Regions from separate parts of the Solibacillus sp. FSL W7-1464 genome, predicted to be linked through region 2. Evidence: riboswitches for the same ligand, from Rfam matches in the RefSeq annotation. Region 2 holds a riboswitch; the other holds the start of a gene.
The links. A riboswitch is a leader RNA that binds a small molecule or an ion and turns the genes downstream of it on or off. The one in region 2 is predicted to bind thiamine pyrophosphate.
Positions count from the first base shown of each region.

Region 1: another riboswitch for thiamine pyrophosphate. It lies ahead of tenA (thiaminase II); the one in region 2 lies ahead of thiW (energy coupling factor transporter S component ThiW).

Region 1 is NZ_JBBORC010000001.1:2,634,356-2,638,058, forward strand. It holds gene thiM (hydroxyethylthiazole kinase) at 1-705, opposite strand, end outside; gene tenA (thiaminase II) at 683-1,375, opposite strand; TPP riboswitch at 1,451-1,549, opposite strand; TPP riboswitch at 1,616-1,714, opposite strand; gene MKZ25_RS13040 (NAD(P)H-dependent flavin oxidoreductase) at 1,897-2,877, opposite strand; gene MKZ25_RS13045 (acetyl-CoA carboxylase biotin carboxyl carrier protein subunit) at 2,894-3,106, opposite strand; gene MKZ25_RS13050 (acyl-CoA carboxylase subunit beta) at 3,120-3,703, opposite strand, start outside.
Region 2 is NZ_JBBORC010000001.1:3,056,071-3,059,773, forward strand. It holds gene MKZ25_RS15190 (3'-5' exonuclease) at 1-614, shown strand, start outside; gene MKZ25_RS15195 (nucleotidyltransferase) at 888-1,682, shown strand; gene MKZ25_RS15200 (cupin domain-containing protein) at 1,743-2,315, shown strand; TPP riboswitch at 2,423-2,511, shown strand; gene thiW (energy coupling factor transporter S component ThiW) at 2,600-3,106, shown strand; gene MKZ25_RS15210 (VOC family protein) at 3,566-3,703, opposite strand, start outside.

The DNA.
Region 1 (3,703 bases), 420 kb from region 2:
GAAATTTGTGTGGAAAGTTCCTATAGCTGCAACAGAATTGGCACTTGCCTGTTTATATTCGTTCAGCAGCGTTAGTAAGTCACCAAACGGTTCTTTACTGTTTGCAAGCACTGCAGCACAAAATGCACTCAGCAAGCAGCCGCTCCCCGTCATCTTTGTCACTTTTTCATGACCACCCGTTACAAATTCGACTCTATCCCCATCCGTAATAACATCTTGTTCACCTGTAACGATCACAATAGATTGATAGTTGGTAGCCAATAGTTTGGCAGTCGCTGCAACATCTATATCCCCAATGCCGCTATCAACACCTTTGGAAGACCAATCCGCTCCCGCAAGAGCCGCCAGTTCTCCAATATTGCAGCGGATGACATCAATCTTTAAAAGGTCTAGCAATTGTTGTGCTGTTTCAGCTCGATACTTCGTTGCCCCTGCCCCAACCGGATCGAGAACAACCGGAGTATGATGCTTATTTGCACTCAGTCCAGCTTGCTTCATCGAATCTACTGTCCGTTCATTCAAAGTACCCATATTCAAAAGTAATGCGTTTGACTGTGCAGCCATTTCCCCCGCTTCTTCTATCGCATCCGCCATTACTGGTGAAGCACCCACCGCCAGCAATCCATTTGCTGTAAAATTTGCGACGACATAGTTTGTAATACAATGGACTAACGGCTGGTTTTTATGAATTGCTTGCAGGCTCATTGACATACACCCCTTGTTTCCAGCTTTGCTTCGTCCAAGGCATCTCCCAGAACATCCATTCGTAATAGCAGCTTTTCTTAAAATGTTCCTGTAATACCTTTAGCTTTGCCGGTTGTTCTTTCGCATATCGATCCAGCATCGATTTTTGTAATTCAATATTTTGTAGCATCTCATCGGACGCATATAGTGCAATCCACTGTTCATAAAGGGGGACATTCGGGCAGGCATCTTTTAACCTTTGCCCAATTTCCTGATACAGCCATGGGCAAGGTAAAATTGCCGCAAATGCTTCTGCTACATCTCCGTTATGTACTGCATTGTACATATGGCTTACATAGTTATAGGCTGCTGGAGCCGGTTCGAATTGTTCCAACTCCTCCGCTGTCACCCCTAATTCTTGAAACGTTGTACGGTGTAACTCCAGCTCTGCGTCATGAATAAATTTTGCTGTTTGCAGAAAATATTGAACATCGTCATCCGAAGTCGCTTTTGCAGCTGCCAGAGCCAGAACTTTCGTATAATGTTTTAAATAATACGCATCCTGCAGCATATAAAACTTAAAATTCTCCAGCGGTAAACTCCCATCTGCAATACCTTGTACAAATGGGTGATAGAAGCTGGCCTCCCAATAAAAATCCGTTTCTTTCCTTACCTTTTCACAAAATCCCATTGTTACTCCTCCTTTTTGTTGGCGGAAGCACAAAAAAGACGCCTCAATATAGAGAGACGTCCCCAAAAAGTGTACGTACCACTTTTCATTGCTCCCTACGTCCGTATTAACGGCCAGGTTCCAAGGGTCAGGTTTTAACCTTCTCAACACTGCTGTGTCCCCCCGCAAATCAAATGCTTGTCTATTTGCAAAAGAAAGACTCCACGTAAAGGATACGCGGAGCCAAAGTAAGTACATATGTATAGCGTGTACTTTGCTCCCTACGTCCGTATTAACGGCCAGGTTCTAAGGGTCAGGTTTTAACCTTCTCAACACTGCTGTGTCCCCCCGCAAATGCATTTAATTACCCTGAGTGTAACAAACTACTTCAAACCGGGCAAGTGAATTCAAAAAATTATGAAATTACTCTCACACCTGCGGAAAGCTTCCCGGCATATAAATGAATTTTTAGCGCTCAGAAAAAAATGCTATTTTCCCTCAGAGAAAAATAGCATTTGTGTTTATTTCACACTCACTGACAACTATTGTAAATGGGCTACAGCCGATCTTTTGCCTGTCAATTCGTCATAAGCCTGTGCATATTCTTCAGCCAGTTTATCAACAAATTGCTGTGTAGAAGTAATCTCTTTAATTGCACCAATCCCTTGCCCGCTTCCCCAAATATCTTTCCAGGCTTTTACCGTATTATCATTGAAGTTCATTGCAGATGGATCACTTTCTTTTAGATTATTCGGATCCATCCCCGCATTAACGATAGAACCTTTCAAATAATTCCCGTGGATTCCTGTAAATAAATTGCTGTAAACAATATCTTCTGCTGAACTATCAACAATCATCTGTTTATATTCTTGGTGAGCAAAGGCTTCTTCAGTCGCGATAAACGGTGAGCCAATATAGCCGAAATCAGCTCCCATCGCCTGTGCTGCCAATACCGAATGGCCTCGTGCGATTGATCCTGATAAAGCTAACGGACCGTCAAACCATTCGCGGATTTCCTGTATAAGCGCAAATGGGCTCTGCTGACCAGCATGGCCTCCTGCACCGGCTGCTACTGCAATGATACCGTCCGCACCTTTTTGAATCGCTTTTTTTGCAAAATAATTGTTGATGACATCATGGAAAACGACGCCTCCATAGCTATGTGCTGCCTCAAAAACTTCTTCACGTGCCCCAAGTGAAGTAATAATAATTGGAACTTTATATTTTACACAAAGCTCCATATCCTGTTCCAGCCGCTCATTTGTTTTATGAACAATCTGGTTAATCGCAAATGGCGCTGCCGGCCGATCCGGATTTTTGGCATTATAACTTTCCAGCTCCTCTGTAATTTCTGCTAACCATTCATCCAACTGGCTTGCCGGTCTTGCGTTTAGCGCAGGCATCGACCCAACAATTCCTGCCTTGCATTGTGCAATGACCAATTTTGGATTGCTGATAATAAACAACGGTGCCCCAATTACTGGAATCCGTAAGTTTTGTAAAATTTCTGGAACATTCCCCATCTAAAATCCCCCTTGTTCAATCAATTACAACTAGTACTTCTTCAGCTTCCACAAAGTCGCCTTCCGCTACCGCTATACGATTCACTTTACCACTTTTTTCAGCAGAAATCGGTATTTCCATTTTCATCGACTCTAAAATCGCTATTTCCTCACCTGCTTCGACTTGCTGACCTTCTACTACAAGCAGCTTCCAAAGTGTTCCTGCCATCATTGCTTTTACTTCACTCATCCTATACTCCCCCTTAGCTTAAAATCGTGCCATGCTTTTTGGCAGGCAACAAATAGTCCTTATTTTCAAATGTTTCATAACGTGCAATCAATTCATCCCTTAACTCGCTTGGAACAATTAAATCATCTACCACTAAATCACTTGCAAGTTTTTGGATATCATAGCTGGCACGGTATTCATCTCGTAATTGTTGAACTAGCGCCGCCTTTTCAGCCGCGTCTTCAATGGCAGCAATTTTATTGAAGTACACTGCGTTAATGGCTGCTTCCGGTCCCATAATAGCAATTTCAGCAGATGGTAGCGCAATCGTTGTATCCGGATCATATGCAGGGCCTGCCATTGCATAAATACCAGCTCCATAGGCCTTACGGACAATCACACACATTTTAGGCACCGTTGCACAAGAACTTGCATAAATAAAATTACGGCCTCTACGCAATATCCCCGCATGCTCCATTTGACTGCCTACCATAAACCCTGGTGTGTCACATAAATATAGAAGAGGGATATTGTAGGCATCGCATGTCCATACAAAGTTAGCACCCTTGTCGGCTGATTCCGGGAAAATGGCTCCCCCTTTAATTTTTGGCTGATTTG
Region 2 (3,703 bases):
ATGGCCATTACTACAATACGAAGCTGGCCGCGCAGTATTTGAGAAGATTTATTACAACGTACAGTCCGCGCTTAAAGGTTGCGGAAATGGTGGAACTGTTGGAGCATGCACCCGAATATGTCGTCGTCGATATTGAAACGACGGGGGGCTCTGCTGCAAGGGGTGATAAAATTGTGGAGATTGCCGCGCTGAAAATAAACAACGGAGAAACGGTGGACCTTTTTCACCGCTTTGTGAATCCGGAAAAACCGATCAAAAATTCGCATATCCATGGGATTACGAATGAACGGGTAAAAGATGAGCAAACCATCTCCCCTGTCATTCATGCCTTTAAAGATTTTTTAGGTGATATGCCCATTGTGAGTCACCATATCGGGTTTGACTGGTATAGCTTTCTCGCACTAGAGTTTTTCCGGAACGGTATTCGACCAACGAATCCGGCTGCGTGTACGGTACTGCTTGCACGCAAATATTTGGACAGCCCGAAGAATAACTTGAATGTCATTGCCGAAACGTATAACATTCCGCTGCTTAACCATCATACAGCCGATGCGGATGCGATTTGTGCCAATGAAATACTGCAGCTTATTTTGAAAAAAGCGACTGCACAGTAAGAATGTGTGTGGTCGCTTTTTGTGCTTTTATTAGAATAGTTGAAATGGTTATTAGAAAATGTTCGCAGGGTATTAGAACATCGGAGTGCTTTATTTGAAGATGGCGGCTGTTTATTAGAACAACTCACTGATTTATTAGAAGTTCGCACTTTTATTAGAACATTTTTTTGTTTATTAGAACAATGCAGGACATTATTAGAAGTTCTCAGAATGCATTGTGTTGAAACTATTTCCAGCCTGTCGTCGTAGAATATATAAATTGGAGGTGGATGGATGAGGAACTTCTCTTTATATATGATGTTTACCGGGATATTGATCATCGCCATTAGCGGAAACTGGATTATCTTAAATTATGATAATGTCACGGTTTATCCGAAAACTTCTTATGTTATTTTTACAATCGGGTTAGTATTTGTAGCAGGCGCATTTGTCATGAGCCGTTTCACTACGTACCGTGAAACTGCGAGTACAAATGATAAACGAGACGCATTAAACAGATGGCTTATGGCGAATTATCCGGTTAATAAATGGTTGATTGGCCTCGCCGTTCTTCCTCTTGTCATTGCACCGTTTTATAGCTGGCTGCTGCTTTATACGTTATTTAAGTGGTATTTAATTGTTGGTAGTATGATAGCCGGAATAATTTTCGTGCTGCAAGGTGAACGGGTAGAAGATGATGCGGATTGGCAGTATAAAGGAAAAACAAAGAAAATGCTGGATCTGATCGATTACCGGAAACACCCGTTTAATATTTCGCTTATTCTTTTTATACTCGTCATTGGCAGCTTTATTTTCAGTAAGCAGTGGAATATTCCGCTCCATATGGATGTTGGCGGCAATCCGTACTACGTTGTTACTTTGCCAATCAGTGCATCTGTTATGTCCGCCCTCATGGTAATGAGTACGTTTATTTATATTATCCATCATGGGGATTTCTTCGGATTCCTTAAAGCTGGGCTAAGTTATGAACGAGTCATGGCTGCCCACTTTGGAGAAATTTTTATGTGTAGTCCTACATTGTGTCTTTTAATTTTCACTTGGATTATTTCCTTATCCTCTTATTGGTAGATAGGCACGAAACGGTAAATTTTTGCATACTTTAGCAACAATAAAAAAAGAGGTGAACGATTGAATTCGAATCATGATTATACAACGGCGCAACCGCAGTTTACATTCGATCTTAATAAAAATGCGTTGTTCGTTAAAGACCAGCATAATTTTATCAACCTGCTTGGCGTGAACCAGTTGAATACGCTGGATAATATATCGCTGCTTGATATTTATTTGAGCGCCAATAATGTCATTGAGCCGCACTACCATCAAAATGCGGCGGAACTTGTTTACTGCATTACAGGAAGGGCGATTGTTTCCATATTGAATCCGTTTACGAAACAGCTGATGCATTTCCCGATTAGTCCCGGTCAAGTGGCGAACGTTCCTCAAGGGTGGTGGCATTACGAAGTCGCTACGCAAAACAATACGCATCTGCTTGCCATTTTTAATGCTCCGACACCAGAAGTGATTCTAGGTTCTGATCTGCTTAAGCTGACACCGGCAAATATTATGGCCCATACTTATGGCATGAATGAAAATCTGTGGCAGCAGGCAGTTGCCCCTGTCAGACCGAATACTTTCATCGGTCCGCCAAACCCTTGGCAGCATGCCCAGCCCGGCAATTATGGCGGCGGGTATGGGCAGTGATTGATCTCGGTCGAAGGATCAAATTTCAAAAAGCGCTTGCATAATGATGCGGTCATGTTATGATTATTGTGAAATTAACCCAATATTGGAAGCAGATATTCTGCTCGTAAAACTACTAGGGGCGCCTAATGGCTGAGAAGTACCCTTTGCACCTGATCTAGGTAATACTAGCGTAGGAAAGTAGTATCGATCCCCTATTTTTATTTTTTGTTTAGGCTACGATACCACTTTCTTAATTGAAAGTGGTTTTTTTGTTGCAAAAATTATTGTAAAGGATGGTAAAAATGAATAAAACGAGAAAGCTTACTTACTCCGCGATTATCGCAGCGATCACAACGATTCTCAGCAGTATGGTATACATCCCATTAGGTTTTGCAAAAATTTTTCCGATTCAGCATTTTGCCAATGTCGTATCAGCGGTACTGCTCGGTCCATGGTATGCGGTATTCCAGGCATTTCTTACGTCCACATTGAGAAACTTAATGGGGACAGGCAGTCTATTTGCTTATCCGGGAAGTATGATCGGCGCACTGCTAGCCGCACTTTTGTTTGCGAAAACGAAGAAACTGGCGTTTGCAGCTGTTGGTGAAGTGATTGGAACAGGGTTGCTCGGTGCGGTTGCTACTTATCCGATTGCAATTTTATTTTTAGGTCAGGAAGCAGCGCTGTTCGGCTTTGTACCAGCATTTATGATGAGTTCGTTTGCGGGTGCGCTTTTAGGTTATGGTTTGCTGAAGGTGATGGTGAGAAACCGGGCGTTTGGCGGGATGCTTTATCAGAATGTGGGGTGAGTCGACGGGGTTGGGTTTTTATTTGAAGGTTTCGGGTGGATATTAGAACTTCGGGGCGGGATATTAGAACTTCTGCGTGCTTTATTAGAACAATCTATTGCTGGAAGATTTTCTTCACTGGTCTAGCGGTTTTATTAGAAGAGTTGGAGCAGATATTAGAACTTCGGGGCGGGATATTGGATCTTTCGTGGATTTTATTAGAACAACTTATTTATGGAGAACTATTTTCACCAGCTTATTGATTTTATTAGAAGACTTGAGCGTTTATTAGAACTTCCGGGCGGGATATTTGAAGATCTGCGGATGATATTAGAACAAATCACCTACTTATTAGAACAACCGACACTTATATTAGAAAATCCCACGTTTATTAGAAGATTTTAAACTATATTAGAACAACTCAGCCCTTTATTAGAAAATGAAGCGCCGGGTATTAATGCATGACACCCGGCACAATTTTCAAGCTAAATTAATCTGCCACGACACGCCGTAGCGGTCATTTAGCCAGCCGAACTTCTTACTGAAACCGTAATCCCCGATCGGCATTAGCGGATGTCCGCCTTCGAGCAGTTTTTCATATAGATAGTCGGTTTCCTC